Regions from separate parts of the Streptomyces sp. 3211.6 genome, predicted to be linked through region 2. Evidence: predicted binding sites of a transcription regulator. Region 2 holds the regulator's gene; the other holds the start of a gene.
What was found. The regulator HrcA, encoded in region 2, represses chaperone genes, less so after heat shock. The targets are predictions, from matches to a motif close to TTNGCACTCNGNNNNNCNGAGTGCNAA.

Region 1 (4,206 bases), 1.9 Mb from region 2:
CAAGAGGCCCTGGTCACCCCCGCGTCGCAGCGGTGACCAGGGCCTTCTCGTTCAGCTAGCGCTCAGCGGCGACGGCCTCAGTGGCTGTGACCGTGACCGTGGCCGTGACCGGCGTCGCCCTCTTCCTCCGCCGGCTTCTCGACGACCAGGGTCTCGGTCGTGAGCAGCAGGGAGGCGATGGAAGCGGCGTTCTCCAGCGCGGAGCGGGTGACCTTGACCGGGTCGATGACGCCGGCCTTGACCAGGTCGCCGTACTCGCCGGTGGCGGCGTTGAAGCCGTTGCCCTTCTCCAGCTCCGCCACCTTCGAGGTGATGACGTAGCCCTCGAGGCCGGCGTTCTCGGCGATCCAGCGCAGCGGCTCGACGGCGGCGCGGCGGACGACCGCCACACCCGTGCCCTCGTCGCCGGTCAGGCCGAGGTTGCCCTCGAGGACCTTGACGGCGTGGACGAGCGCGGAGCCACCGCCGGAGACGATGCCCTCCTCGACCGCGGCGCGGGTCGCGGAGATGGCGTCCTCGAGACGGTGCTTCTTCTCCTTGAGCTCCACCTCGGTGGCGGCGCCGACCTTGATGACGCAGACGCCGCCGGCGAGCTTCGCCAGGCGCTCCTGCAGCTTCTCGCGGTCCCAGTCGGAGTCCGTGGACTCGATCTCGGCCTTGATCTGGTTGACGCGGCCCGCGACGTCGGCGGCGTTGCCGCCACCGTCGACGATGGTCGTGTCGTCCTTGGAGATGGTCACGCGGCGCGCGGAACCGAGGACGTCCAGACCGGCCTGGTCGAGCTTGAGGCCGACCTCCTCGGCGATGACGGTGGCACCGGTGAGGGTGGCCATGTCCTGGAGCATCGCCTTGCGGCGGTCGCCGAAGCCCGGGGCCTTGACGGCGACCGCGTTGAAGGTGCCGCGGATCTTGTTGACGACGAGGGTGGAAAGGGCCTCGCCCTCGACGTCCTCGGCGATGATCAGCAGCGGCTTGGAGCCACCCGCCTGGATGACCTTCTCCAGCAGCGGCAGGAGGTCCTGGATGGAGGAGATCTTGCCCTGGTTGATCAGGATGTACGGGTCGTCGAGGACGGCCTCCATACGCTCCTGGTCGGTGACCATGTACGGGGAGAGGTAGCCCTTGTCGAAGGCCATGCCCTCGGTGAACTCCAGCTCCAGGCCGAAGGCGTTGGACTCCTCGACGGTGATGACACCGTCCTTGCCGACCTTGTCCATCGCCTCGGCGATGAGCTCGCCGACCTGCGAGTCCTGCGCGGAGAGCGCGGCCACGGCGGCGATGTCCGACTTGTCCTCGATCGGGCGGGCGGTCGCGAGGAGCTCCTCGGACACGGCCTTGACCGCGGCGTCGATGCCCTTCTTCAGGGCGGCCGGGGAGGCGCCGGCGGCGACGTTGCGCAGACCCTCGCGGACGAGCGCCTGGGCGAGCACGGTGGCGGTGGTGGTGCCGTCACCCGCGATGTCGTTGGTCTTGGTCGCCACCTCCTTCACGAGCTGGGCGCCGAGGTTCTCGTACGGGTCGTCCAGCTCGACCTCGCGGGCGATGGTGACACCGTCGTTGGTGATGGTGGGGGCGCCGAACTTCTTGTCGATGACGACGTTGCGGCCCTTGGGACCGATCGTCACCTTCACCGTGTCGGCAAGCTTGTTGACGCCGCGCTCGAGGGCGCGACGGGCGTCCTCGTCGAACTTCAGGATCTTCGCCATGGGAGCGGTTCAGCCCTCTCGAAAACTCGGGTTTAACGAACCGCGCCCCTCGCCGCCCGGCAATCAGCGGGGTGACCAGGGGCGCAGTTCAAAGCAATGCGTGAGAAGTGATTACTTCTCGACGATCGCGAGCACGTCGCGGGCCGAGAGGACGAGGTACTCCTCGCCGCTGTACTTCACTTCGGTGCCGCCGTACTTGCTGTACAGCACGATGTCGCCGACGGAGACGTCCAGCGGAAGACGCTGGCCGTCCTCGAAGCGGCCCGGGCCGACCGCGAGGACGACGCCCTCCTGGGGCTTCTCCTTCGCGGTGTCCGGGATGACCAGGCCGGAGGCCGTGGTCTGCTCGGCGTCGAGCGGCTGGACCACGATGCGGTCCTCAAGCGGCTTGATGGCAACCTTGGAGCTGGCGGTCGTCACGATCCGACCTCCCCCTTCGGAGATCCGGGGTTAACTGTCTGAGGTGGCGACCAGGTCGATCCGTCGTCGCGGGTGCCGGACCTGCCTGTCGCTGTGTTGGCACTCACCGGTGGCGAGTGCCAGGTGTGACACTATTCCGGCGATTAGCACTCGGTCAAGCGGAGTGCCAACACAGGCCGCCACTCCCACCGGATCCGGCCGCTGGACGACCCGTTTGGCTCATTCGGCACGGGGGCCGGGGCGCAGGCCCGCCATCGCGCCCTGTGTGAGGCTTGCCCCGTGCGCATCCTGGTCGTGGAAGACGAAGAGAACCTGGCCGAGTCCCTGTGGCAGGGCCTGTCCGCCGAGGGCCACCGCGTCGAGGTCGCCCACGACGGGCACCGCGGGCTGGAGCTGGCCCTCACCGGCGGCCCCTACGACGTCGTGCTGCTGGACCTCATGCTGCCCGGCCCCGGCGGCGCCGAGATCTGCACCCGGATGCGCGCCCACGGCGACCCCACCCCCGTCCTGATGCTCACCGCCAAGGACGGCGAGTACGACGAGGCCGACGGTCTCGACGCCGGGGCCGACGACTACCTCACCAAGCCCTTCTCCTTCGTCGTGCTCGGCGCCCGCCTGCGCGCCCTCGCCCGCCGCGCCGCCGGCCCCGGGCCCGCGCCCGCCGTGCTCCGCGCCGGGGACCTGGTCCTCGACCCGCACGACCGCCGCTGCCGCCGCGGCGCGCAGGACATCGAGCTCACCGCCCGCGAGCTCGGCGTGCTCGCCTGCCTGATGGAGCGCCCCGGCAGGGCCGTCGCCAAGCAGGACATCCTCGACGAGGTGTGGGACTCCCCCCACGGCATCGACCCGAACATCGTCGAGGTCTACGTCTCCTCCCTGCGCAAGAAGATCGACGCCCCCTTCGGCCGCCGCTCCATCCTCACCGTCCACGGCACGGGCTACCGCATGGCCCCCGACGGCGGCTGAGGGCGGTCGACCTTGGTCAGCAGCCTCCGCGCCCGGACCGCGCTCGCCGCCGCGGTCGCGATGGCCGCCGTGCTCGCCACCGGCGGACTGTGGCTCTACACCCTCATGCGCGGCAACCTCCTCGACAACACCACCGGCCGCACCGAGCTCGCCGCACGGAAGACCGCCGCCCAGGCCGACACCCGCACCCTCCCGCCCGGCGGCCGGCTGCCCGCGCCGGAGGGCGGGGTCGACCTGGTCCTCGTACGCGACGCACAGGGCCGGACCGTCGCGAGCACCGCCGCCGGCGGGGAACCCCGGGACATCCCCCGCCTCGACGGGCTCCGCCCCGGCCCCGGGCAGGACTCCCGGTCGGCCGTCCTGCCCCCCGCGCACCCCGGCGGGCAGCGGCGCGTGGTCGTCGCGGTCGAGGCCCCCGGCCCGCCCGGGGCGCACGACGCCGCCGCCCCGCACACCGTGTACGCGCTGACCGTGCTCGGGGACGTGGACGACGCCACCCGCGCCGTCGCGGTCGCACTGCTCGCCGGGGCGCCGCCGATGATCGCCTTCGCCGCGGCGCTGGCCTGGTGGGCCACCGGGCACGCGCTGCGCCCCGTCACCGCGATCCGCTCCGGGCTGGCCGCGGTCACCGCGAGCGAGCTGGACCGCCGCGTCCCCGACCCGGGCGGCGCCGACGAGATCGCCCAGCTGGCACGGACCGTCAACGACACCCTCGACCGGCTGGAGCGCTCCGACGCCCGGCAGCGGCAGTTCACCGCCGACGCCTCGCACGAACTGCGCAACCCGCTGGCCGCCGTCCGCTCCCGGCTGGAGGTGGCCCTGGCCATGGAGCGGCCCGACCGGGCGTCGGTGGAGGCCGCGCTGGCCGACACCGACCGGCTCCAGCGGATCGCCGCCGACCTGCTGCTCCTGGCCCGCCTCGACGGCGGACCCGCGCCGCGGCCCGAGCCGGTGGACCTGGCGCTGCTGGCGGCGGAGGACGCGGCACGCCGCCCCGCGCCCCGGGTGCCGCTGCGGGTGGAGGCACCGGCGCCGGTCCCGGCGTACGGGGACGCGGCGCGGCTGGAGCGGGCGCTGGGCAACCTGGTGGACAACGCCCTGAGGTACGCGCGGG
Region 2 (4,206 bases):
CCCGGCGCCTGCCGAACCGGTCCTCCAGGGTCACCGTGCCCGCCTCGCACGCCACCACTGCGCCGCAGAAGTCCGTACCCGCCACCTCGACCACCAGATCGGGGTCGGCCGGCACCTCCGGAACGGCCTTGGCGCGCTTCCACTGCGGGGTCAGGTCGGGGGAGTACTCACGCATCCGGCCGACACTAGGAGCGCGGCCGCCCTCACGCCCGCGACACGCCGAACCGGTCCGCCAGTGTGTCGCGTTGCGCACGCACGAAGCCCGCGTCCACCACCGCTCCGTGACCCGGCACGTACAGCGCGTCCTCCCCGCCCAGCGACAGCAGCCGGTCCAGGGCCGCCGGCCACTGGCCCGGCACTGCGTCCGAGCCCGCCTGGGGCTCCCCGGACTCCTCGACCAGGTCCCCGCAGAACACCGCCTCCCGCTCGCCCGGCACGAAGACGGCCAGGTCGTGCTGGGAGTGCGCGGGCCCCACGTTGGCGAGCAGCACCTGCACCCCGCCGAGCTCCAGCGTCCACTCGCCCGACACCAGGTGCCCCGGGGCCTGGAGCAGGTCGCACGCCTCCGCGGCCGCGTCCTGCGGCAGGCCCTGGGCCACGGCGCTCTCCCGCAGCTCCTCGCGGCCCCCGGACGTCGCCAGCAGCCGCTCCAGTCCGACCGCCCCGTAGAACTGGGCGCCGGAGAAGGCGGGACCGCCCAGCACGTGATCGAAATGTCCGTGCGTGAATGCGATATGGGTCACGTGCCGCCCGGTCAGCCGCTCCGCCTCGGCACGCACCTGAGCCCCTTCCCGCACACTCGATCCGGGGTCGATCAGGAGCACCGAGTCGTCCCCCACCACCAGCCCCACCGTGCAGTCCCACACCGGGAGGCGTCGTCGGCCCACCCGCGCGGCCACCCGTTCCCAGCCCGCCTCTTCCCAACGTACGTCCATGCCGCGACGCTACCCTGGCGGGCCACCCTTGCCTGCGGCGTACTACCCGGCCGTACACTGAGCGGGGGATCTCTGGCACTCGGACGAGCAGAGTGCCAGCCGATCAAGACCGCAAGCCGGCAGGAACGCAGGACCGCAGGACTGACCGGCCACGACCGCCCGACGACCGACCGCATCCGGAGGTGTGCGCAATGCTCAGTGAACGCAGACTCGAAGTGCTGCGCGCCATCGTCCAGGACTACGTCGGGACGGAGGAGCCCGTCGGCTCCAAGGCCCTCACCGAGCGGCACAAGCTGGGCGTCTCACCGGCCACCGTGCGCAACGACATGGCGGTGCTGGAGGAGGAGGGCTACATCGCCCAGCCCCACACCAGCGCCGGCCGGATCCCCACCGACAAGGGCTACCGCCTCTTCGTCGACAAGCTGGCCGGGGTCAAGCCGCTGTCGACGCCCGAGCGGCGGGCCATCCAGAACTTCCTCGACGGGGCCGTGGACCTCGACGACGTCGTCGGCCGCACGGTCCGGCTGCTCGCGCAGCTGACCCGCCAGGTCGCCGTCGTCCAGTACCCGTCGCTGACCCGCTCCACCGTCCGGCACGTCGAGCTGCTGTCGCTGGCCCCGGCCCGGCTGATGCTCGTGCTGATCACCGACACCGGACGGGTCGAGCAGCGCATGGTCGACACCCAGACCCCGTTCGGCGAGAACTCCCTCGCCGATCTGCGGGCACGGCTCAACAGCCGGGTGGTCGGCCGTCGTTTCACCGACGTTCCGAACCTGGTGCAGGACCTGCCGGAGTCGTTCGAGATCGACGACCGGGCCACCGTCAAGGCGGTGCTCGCGACCCTCCTCGAAACGCTGGCCGAGGAGGCGGAGGAGCGGCTGATGATCGGCGGCACCGCCAACCTCACTCGCTTCGGACATGATTTTCCCTTGACGATCAGGCCCGTCCTGGAAGCGCTCGAGGAGCACGTGGTGCTCCTGAAGCTGCTGGGCGAGGCCGGAGAGTCGGGGATGGCCGTACGGATCGGGCACGAGAACGCCTACGAGGGGCTCAACTCCACGTCGGTCGTGTCCGTCGGCTACGGTTCGGGCGGCGAAGCAGTCGCCAAACTCGGCGTGGTCGGACCGACCCGCATGGACTACCCCGGAACGATGGGAGCGGTACGCGCAGTGGCACGTTACGTCGGACAGATCCTGGCGGAGTCGTAAGTGGCCACGGACTACTACGCCGTACTCGGCGTGCGCCGCGACGCATCGCAGGACGAGATCAAGAAGGCCTTCCGCCGCCTCGCGCGTGAACTCCACCCGGACGTGAACCCGGACCCGAAGACGCAGGAGCGCTTCAAGGAGATCAACGCGGCCTACGAGGTCCTCTCGGACCCGCAGAAGAAGCAGGTCTACGACCTCGGCGGCGACCCGCTGTCCTCCTCGGGCGGCGGCGGTGGCGCGGGCGGCTTCGGAGCCGGCGGCTTCGGCAACTTCTCCGACATCATGGACGCCTTCTTCGGCCAGGCCTCGCAGCGCGGCCCGCGCTCGCGGACCCGCCGCGGCCAGGACGCCATGATCCGCCTCGACCTGGAGCTGGACGAGGCGGCCTTCGGCACGACCAAGGACATCCAGGTCGACACCGCCGTGGTCTGCGGCACCTGCTCCGGCGAGGGCGCCGCACCCGGCACCTCCGCGCAGACCTGTGACATGTGCCGCGGTCGCGGTGAGGTCTCGCAGGTCACCCGGTCCTTCCTGGGCCAGGTCATGACCTCGCGCCCCTGCCCGCAGTGCCAGGGCTTCGGCACCGTGGTCCCGACCCCGTGCCCCGAGTGCGCGGGCGACGGCCGGGTCCGCTCCCGCCGCAGCCTGACGGTCAAGATCCCGGCCGGCGTCGAGAACGGCACCCGGATCCAGCTCGCGGGCGAGGGCGAGGTCGGCCCCGGCGGCGGCCCCGCCGGCGACCTGTACGTGGAGATCCACGAGCTGCCGCACCCGACCTTCCAGCGGCGCGGGGACGACCTGCACTGCACGGTGACCATCCCCATGACGGCCGCGGCCCTGGGCACCAAGTGCCCGCTGGAGACGCTGGACGGCTTGGAGGAGATCGACGTCCGCCCCGGCACCCAGTCCGGCCAGGCGATCCCGCTGCACGGGCGCGGCGTCACGCACCTGCGCGGCGGCGGCCGGGGCGACCTGATCGTCCACGTCGAGGTCACCACCCCCGGCAAGCTGGACGCCCAGCAGGAGGAGCTGCTGCGCCAGCTCGCCAAGCTGCGCGGTGAGGAGCGGCCCATGGGCCAGTTCGCGCCGGGCCAGCAGGGCCTGTTCAGCCGCCTGAAGGACGCGTTCAACGGCCGCTGACCGCTCGGCGGACGGACCCCGCGAGAGCCCGGTACGGGAGACCCCGTACCGGGCTCTCGCCGTTGCCGGGCCGCCGGGAAAGCGGACTATGCCAGGCGAATGCCATGATTCGGCGCCGTGACCCGGACATGGCACGATGCAGTCCATGTCCTCCGCACCGAACGGTCTCCACCCGTATCCGATCGTGCAGGCTCCCATGGCGGGCGGCGTCTCCGGCCCGCCCCTCGTCGCCGCCGTGTGCGAAGCGGGCGGGCTCGGCTTCCTGGCCGGCGGCTACAAGACCGCCGACGGCATGTACCAGGAGATCAAGCAGACGCGCGGACTCACCCGGCGTCCCTTCGGCGTGAACCTCTTCCTCCCGCAGACCGGCCAGGTCGACCCGGCCGCCGTCGAGGCCTACCGCGGGCAGCTGGCCGGAGAGGCGAGCTGGTACGAGGTCTCCCTCGCGGAGGAGGACATCATCGGCACCAGCGACGACGGCTACGACGCCAAGCTCGCCATCCTGCTGGAGGACCCGGTACGGGTCGTCTCCTTCACGTTCGGCTGTCCCGACCCCGCCGCCCTGGCGCGCCTGCGGGCGGCCGGCACGTACACGATCGTCACCGTGACCTCGGCCGAGGAGGCCCGCGCCGCCCAGGCTGCCGGCGCCGACGCCGTCTGCGTCCAGGGCGTCGAGGCCGGCGGCCACCAGGGCACCCACCGCGACGGCCCACAGACCGACGGCACGGCCGGCGTCGGCTTGCTCGCCCTGGTCACCCAGGTCCGGGAGGCCGTGGCCCTGCCGATCATCGCGGCGGGCGGGGTGATGCGCGGCGCGCAGATCGCGGCGCTGCTCGCGGCGGGCGCGGAGGCCGCGCAGCTCGGCACGGCCTTCCTGGCCTGCCGGGAGTCGGGCGCCCACCCGCTGCACAAGAAGGCCCTGA

Region 1: groES (co-chaperone GroES) is a predicted target of HrcA. The motif match lies at 2,270-2,296, and genes of this name have one in related genera.

Annotation. Positions count from the first base shown of each region.
Region 1 is NZ_RBXC01000001.1:4,798,916-4,803,121, reverse strand. It holds gene groL (chaperonin GroEL) at 78-1,706, opposite strand; gene groES (co-chaperone GroES) at 1,818-2,126, opposite strand; gene BX286_RS22340 (response regulator transcription factor) at 2,406-3,092, shown strand; gene BX286_RS22335 (HAMP domain-containing sensor histidine kinase) at 3,105-4,206, shown strand, end outside.
Region 2 is NZ_RBXC01000001.1:2,866,075-2,870,280, reverse strand. It holds gene BX286_RS13185 (DUF3097 domain-containing protein) at 1-175, opposite strand, end outside; gene BX286_RS13180 (MBL fold metallo-hydrolase) at 204-935, opposite strand; gene hrcA (heat-inducible transcriptional repressor HrcA) at 1,127-2,143, shown strand; gene dnaJ (molecular chaperone DnaJ) at 2,144-3,283, shown strand; gene BX286_RS13165 (nitronate monooxygenase) at 3,429-4,206, shown strand, end outside.